2 regions of the Acidovorax sp. FG42 genome follow, and region 1 is predicted to be linked to the other one. Evidence: predicted binding sites of a transcription regulator. Region 1 holds the regulator's gene; the other holds the start of a gene.
What was found. The regulator FliA, encoded in region 1, starts transcription of late flagellar genes. The targets are predictions, from matches to a motif close to CTAAAGTTTNNNNNNNNNNNGCCGNTA.
Positions count from the first base shown of each region.

Region 1 (3,364 bases):
CGGTGGTGGTGCTCGACGGTACAGCGCAGGAGTCCGACGACAGCCCCGGGCTGCTGCACCTGCTGCAACACGCGACATGGAATGACGGTGCCAGCCTGAACCTGGGCGCCACGGCGTCTTCGCTCGCCGTGATTCCGGCGGCCAAGGGGCTGCAGCACCTGAGCCGCAAGGCCGGTGACACCGCCCGATCACCCATGGAAAGCCTGTTGCCCTACTTCAGGACCTACGGCCTGATGGTGATTCACGCACCGGCGTCCACACTGGGGCCCCTGCTCACCCACACGGCCACGGTGCCGCTGGTGGTCATGGGCAGCGGCGCAGCGGGGGTGATGACGAGCTACAAAAGCCTCAAGCAGATCGCGCTGCACACGGGCTTGCCCTGTATGGTGGCTGCCTTGCTGCACAGCAACACGGCCTCCGAACGCCGCAAGGCCCAGTCCCAGTTGATGACCCTGCAGGCCTGCGCCGAACGCCATCTGGGCGGCCCCATTCGCACCACCACCATTGCCACGCAGAACCCCCAGGATCTTCAGCGTCTGGCCTTGCAACTGCTGGAAAATGCGGGCACCATGAACGGAGCGCTGGCTGCGCTGACACCCAGCAACTTGACAGGCATGCCTGCGCATTTTGTCCGGAGCCACTGACCAGAGCCTGTGATGCATCTCTACGTACCCACGTTGACCCGCACTGCCCCCAACGGTCTGGCCAGTCGCCAGCCCCGCGAGGCGGATGAAGTTCGGGCGATGGCACCCCCAAGCGGCTCCAGAACAAGATCGCATACCCGCCCTACCAGTGCATAACACCCTCTCTATGTACACCGCCAAAGGCCAGCTTGATCGCGATGCCATGATCCGCCAGCATGTACCGCTGGTGCGGAGGATTGCGCACCACATGATCGCCAAGCTGCCTCCCAATGTCGAACTGGATGACTTGATCCAGGTCGGCATGATGGGGCTGGCCGAAGCCCTGTCGCGCTACGAAGTGGCACAGGGCGTGCAGTTTGAAACCTTTGCCACCCAGCGCATCCGGGGCGCCATGCTCGACGAGCTGCGTGAGGGTGACTGGATGAGCCGCAGCTCGCGCAAGAGCCAGAAAGACATCGAGCACGCCGTGCACCGGCTGGAACAAAAGCTGGGCCGCAGCCCGCTGGAGTCTGAAATAGCCGGCGAAATGGGCATGAGCCTGGCGGACTACCAGAACCTGCTGGGCAAGGTGCGCGGTACCCAGCTGGTGTACCTGGAAGACATGACGCATGGCAACGACGACGAGGACGGGTTTCTGGACCGCCACGTCGCCGACAGCGCGGCCGACCCGGTGGAATTGCTGCGCGATCAGCGGCTCAAGACATCACTGGTCAACGCCATCAAGACCCTGCCGGAGCGCGAGCAGCACATCATGGGCATGTACTACGAACATGACATGAACCTCAAGGAAATTGCAGCCGTGCTGGGTGTGACCGAGTCTCGGGTGTGCCAGTTGCACAGCCAGTCGATTGCCCGCCTGCGTGCCAAGATGCGCGCACACTGAGCCCGCGCGTCAGGCCACGAGCCGGGCAACACAAGGCATTGCGGGGCCAACAGTTTGGATGGCTGCGCGGGCGGGCACCTCTTGCACCCCGGCCCGACCCTCCCTCAGAAAAGTCTTTGGTGCTCAGCCCGCAGAGCGGTAAATGCGCGCCACGCCTGGCGCAGCTCCGCGCGCGCCCAGGCCATCCCCGTAGGTAGAAGCTGCATTGGACGGAGGCAACAAGCCCGCGGCCTGGCGGTCGGTGACGGCGGCCAACCGGGCCAGGCTGTCACGGTGCAAAGTCAGCATGGTGCGGATGGCATCCGCACGCTTCTGCAGCGAAGCCGGTAGCGGCATGCCACGCGCGGCGGCTTGTTCGAGCGCACGCGAAAAGTCGGCCGCTGCATCGCGCAAGGCCGTACTGTGTTTTTCCAGGGAGGTAGGATCTGCCGCGAGAAGTGCGGCGGAGACTTGTTCGATCCGCTGTTCAACAGCTGAGAGAGATTCTTCCAGAGTCATGGCGCATTGTGCGACGGATTGCGCCCTCTAACAAAACGCCGATCAGCCCCGCGAGCGGGACAGGATCTCCTGGGCGTTGGACAACAATTTGTCGGCAATGGCTTCCGCGTCGACCGAAAATTCACCCTTCTCGATGGCAGCGCGCACAGCCTTGACCTTCCCTGCGTCAAAATCTGCCGTGCTGCGGGTGGTAGGGCTGAGCGCACGGGCTGCGGTGGACACAGTGACGGGCACACCGGCGGATGACGCAACCAGTGCGTCTTTCGTGGCTCCTTCCGCAGCGCTGGCGGGAGCCTTGGCTTGCTTGGCAAGCCCCGTCGGCGGCAACCCGCCCGGCAGTTCCGGTGTTTGACCTATCTTCATCGCTCTCTCCACCACCCCGTTGGATGTGGGGCATCAGTAGCAATGTTTTCGACCCATTTGGCCCGGACTTTAGCCATTTATTACCGGTGCGTCATCACAGAGTGACGTCCACCGTCCCAGAATCGTTCACAGTTCCGCTCACGATACGCCCATTCTCCATGCGTACGCGCACAGTCTGTCCAGCCGAGCCCGCCGTCAACGCCTGTCCCGCCGAGCTGACTGCATAGCCGGGCCCCTGGGCCACCACCTTGACCTGCGCACCCGCCTTGAACAGCAGCGGGGCCCGCACCATGGCCTGGCGCACCGCCTGACCCGCCACGAGCTGGCGAGCGGCGGTCTGACCCACCCAGAGATCGGGGTTGGCCAGAACGGGGGAGGCATCGGCCGCCCAATCCACCTCGGCCTCGGTGGCGTCGTTGGCAGTCAATACTGCGCCCGGCGCCACATTGTTCGTCAGCACCCAGGCGGGCCCAAACGCTTTGATGGTGACGGGTAAAAACACATTCCATGCGGTCGCGCCTTCCACACAGCGCAGCCCCAGGCGTGTACGGCCCCACAGGCGGGCACCCACAGGGAGATAAGGTTCAACGCGCGCGCAGGGCGCCAGCCGCAGGCGCGAATCCAGTGAGCCAACACTCACTTCCATGCGCAGCGGCAGTGCGGAGGACTGGTTGCGAGCCAAAGCATCGTCCAGCCAGCGCTGGGTGAGCGGGCCCAGGTCTGCCGCAGGGTCCGCCGCCGACTGGGCATGAGCGACACCGGCAGTACCCAGCAGAACCCCGGCCACACTCCCAAGCAAGCACAGCATGCGCAGCACAGCGCGGGCACGGGCCACCAGGGGCGAACGGGTCGCGCCGCGCAGTACAGCGCCGTGGCGGGCATGCATCAAAAGGGAATGGGTGGACATGGGGGCCTCCTTGGACATCGACGGGCCAGACTGCCCGCGCACAGTGCGCAGAGGAAGGCAGAGGCCATC
Region 1 covers NZ_JBMDJM010000004.1:212,570-215,933, reverse strand. The annotation lists gene ACODSM_RS06895 (hypothetical protein) at 1-644, shown strand, start outside; gene ACODSM_RS06890 (RNA polymerase sigma factor FliA) at 811-1,527, shown strand; gene ACODSM_RS06885 (hypothetical protein) at 1,651-2,025, opposite strand; gene flgM (flagellar biosynthesis anti-sigma factor FlgM) at 2,068-2,388, opposite strand; gene flgA (flagellar basal body P-ring formation chaperone FlgA) at 2,483-3,295, opposite strand.

Region 2 (3,364 bases), on a different contig from region 1:
GACGTGCTGCGCCACCAGGACCTGGAAGGCGTGCTGGCCACTGTGGTGCGCTATTTTGGCGGGGTCAAGCTGGGCGCGGGCGGCCTAGTGCGCGCCTACACCGACACCATTGCCCAGGCGCTGCTCACCGCCCCCAAGGTCACGCTGCAGCGCATGACCACCTTGCAATGCCAGGTGCCCTATGCCCTGGAGGGCTTGCTGCGCCGAGAAATCGAGGCGGCAGGTGCCGAACTGGTGGACGTTCAGCATGGCACCCTGGTCACCTTGCAACTGCGCCTGCCCCAAACGCAAGCGGCGCCCTTTGTGCAACGCATCAACGACCATGGGCAAGGCCGCGTGGGCTGGTCGGATGTCGAGGCCTGACCCCGGGCTACGCCTTCATACAAAGGGTTGGGAAGCGCCCCCCACAGCGCCCTCGTAAAACGGCGTGCATGCCTACAGCGGTGGGGCCGTTCACGCTACACACTCCGGCTTTTCCGACTCCGAAAGAGCCCCATGCCCCAACCGCTCGACACCATCATCATCGGCGCCGGCACGGCGGGCCTGGCCGCCTTGCGCGAAGTGCGCAAGCGCACCGACCGCTACCTCATCGTGAACGAAGGCCCCTGGGGCACCACCTGCGCGCGCGTGGGCTGCATGCCGTCCAAAGCGCTGATCGAGGCAGCCAACGCCTTCCACCGCCGCCACACCTTTGAAGAATTCGGTCTGCGCGGCGCGAGTGGTCTGACCGCCGACCTGCCTGCCGTGCTGCAGCGCGTGCGCGCACTGCGAGATGACTTCGTGGCAGGAGCCACCCAGGCCACCAACGGGCTGGGCAGCGCTCAGAGGTCAGGGCGTGCAACGCTGCTGGGGCCACGTGCGGTGGACATCGACGGCACGGCTTACGCCACACGCAGCATCATCATCGCCACGGGGTCACGCCCCCGCGTGCCCGATGAATGGCTGGCGTTTGGCGACCGCATGCTCACCACCGACACCTTGTTCGAGCAACCCAGTCTCGGCCCCCGCGTTGCAGTGATTGGCATGGGACCGATCGGGGTGGAGCTGTCGCAATCCCTTGCACGGCTGGGCTTGCAGGTGGCGGCGTTCACCACCGGTCACACGCTGGCCGGCCTGAGCGATCCCACGCTCAATGCCGAGCTGGCCGCTCTGCTGAAACAAGAAATGGTCCTGCACATGGGCGCCGAGGCGCAGTTGCGCGAGGTGCCCGGAGGCATCGAGGTGGCAAGTGGCGCCAACCGCGTGGTGGTGGACCAGGTCATCGCCGCGATGGGCCGGGTGCCCAACATCGAACACCTGGGCCTCGAGACGCTGGGCGTGCCGCTGGATGCGCGCGGCTTGCCCACCGTAGACCCGCAAACCCAACAGATTGGCGACCTGCCGGTGTTTTTGGCGGGCGACGCCAACACCCACACCCCGTTGCTGCACGAGTCGGCCGATGAAGGCCACATTGCAGGCCTGAACGCCCTGGCCCCAAGGCCCACGCGATTTCGGCGCCGCAGCTTGCTCTCCATCGTGTTCGCCGACCCCAACGTGGCGGTGGTGGGGCCGCGCGTGGCCGACATGAACCCGCACAGCACCATCACTGGCACCGCCAGCTACGCAAACCAGGGCCGCGCCCGCACCGCGCAGCGCAACCAGGGACGCCTGTGCGTTTATGCCGACCATACGAGTGGTCGCCTGCTGGGTGCCGAGTTGTGCGCCCCCGATGGCGAGCACCTCGCCCACCTGCTGGCCCTGGCCGTGCAGCAGCAGCTGACCGTGCATGATCTTTTGGGCATGCCGTTCTACCACCCCACGCTGGAAGAAGGCCTGCGCACCGCCTTGCGCGACGCAGCCCGACAGTTGCCGAACGCCCGCACTTCCGACTTGGCCGCCTGCCCGGCCCTGGGGGTGCCTGCGCTGGACTAAGGCAACGCAGAACAGCGCAGCTTCACCGCCCCCTGCACATGTAACAACCCTCAAGCTCGCTTTTGTAGTGCCGATAAACCACCATTGCCCCAAGGAGTCACCATGGACGTCGCCCTGACCAACAGCATCGTCAACACCGCTAACAGCCTGGCCAGCGCCAAGACGTCCGACGCCCTGAACATGGTGGTGCTGAAAAAGGCGCTGGACATGCAGGCCGTGTCGGCCGCCACCATGATCGACGCCATGCAGCAGTCCATGCCGCAGCCTCAGCTGGCCACCAGCGGTACGCTGGGGACCAACGTCAACACCTTCGCCTGAGGGGCTGAGCCCCCCCCTCTCTCTCGGCCCTGGCGGCTTAGCGCAAACGCGCGGGCGACAGCCCTTCCACCCCCACGCCCTCGCGCACCAGCTCGTCGGCCAGCGGCTCGCCCCGCAGCAGCTGCCGCGCCAGCAACGAGGCGCCCGCCGCGCTCTGAATCCCGTACCCGCCCTGCCCGGCCAGCCAGAAGAAGCCGGGCACATGGTTGTCCCAGCCAATCACCATGTCGCCATCCGGCACAAACGAGCGCAGCCCGGCCCAGGTGTGTGACGGGCGGCGGATCTGGAAGCGGGTCATTTCCTCGATGTGATAGATCCCGGTGGCCACGTCCAGCTCTTCGGGTACCACATCGTGCGGGTGCGTGGGGTCCGCATTGGCCGGTGAGCCCAGCAGTTGCCCCGCATCGGGCTTGAAGTAAAAGCTTTCGTCGATGCCGATCACGGCCGGCCAGTGGGTGGCGTCCATGCCCTCTGGCACGGGGAAGGTGAACGCCGTGCGGCGGCGTGGCTCCAGCCCGATCGGCGGCACGCCTGCCAGGCCCGCCACCACATCGGCCCAGGCGCCCGCAGCGTTGACGAGGGTGGGGGCGGCAAACACCCGCCCATCGGCCAGCGTCACCTGCCACACAGTGCCTTCGCGACGCACGGCCGTGACCTCGGCGTGGGTCAGCACCTGGCCGCCACGCTGGCGCAGGCCGCGCAGGTAGCCCTGGTGCAGGGCGTTCACGTCGATGTCCGCCGCCTCGGGCTCGCTCATGCCTGCGGCCACAGCCTCGGGCTTCATGCAAGGCAGCATCGCCAGCAGCTCGGCATGCCCCACCCACTGCACATTGGGCGAGGTGGCGTGCGCTTCCTCGTAGGTTTGTTTCAGCAAGTCCAGCTGGTCGGGCCCGGCCACATAGACCACGCCCCGGGGCGAGAGGATGGGGTCGGCGCCAAACTCAGGCGGCGGCGCATCGTAAAACGCGCGGCTGGCCCGGGTCAGCGCCTGGATGTTGGGCGTGCCATAGGTCGCCATGTAGAGCGCGGCCGAGCGGCCGGTGGTGTGGTAGCCGGGCTGCGATTCCCGCTCCAGCAGCAGCACGCTGGCGCCCTGCCCTCCGGCGCCGGGCTGTACCAGTTGCCAGGCCACGGA
Region 2 covers NZ_JBMDJM010000005.1:215,199-218,562, reverse strand. The annotation lists gene ACODSM_RS08080 (IMPACT family protein) at 1-363, shown strand, start outside; gene ACODSM_RS08075 (dihydrolipoyl dehydrogenase) at 496-1,911, shown strand; gene ACODSM_RS08070 (putative motility protein) at 2,014-2,229, shown strand; gene ACODSM_RS08065 (NAD(P)/FAD-dependent oxidoreductase) at 2,267-3,364, opposite strand, start outside.
Region 2: the regulator FliA is predicted to act here: its motif matches at 1,961-1,987, upstream of ACODSM_RS08070 (putative motility protein).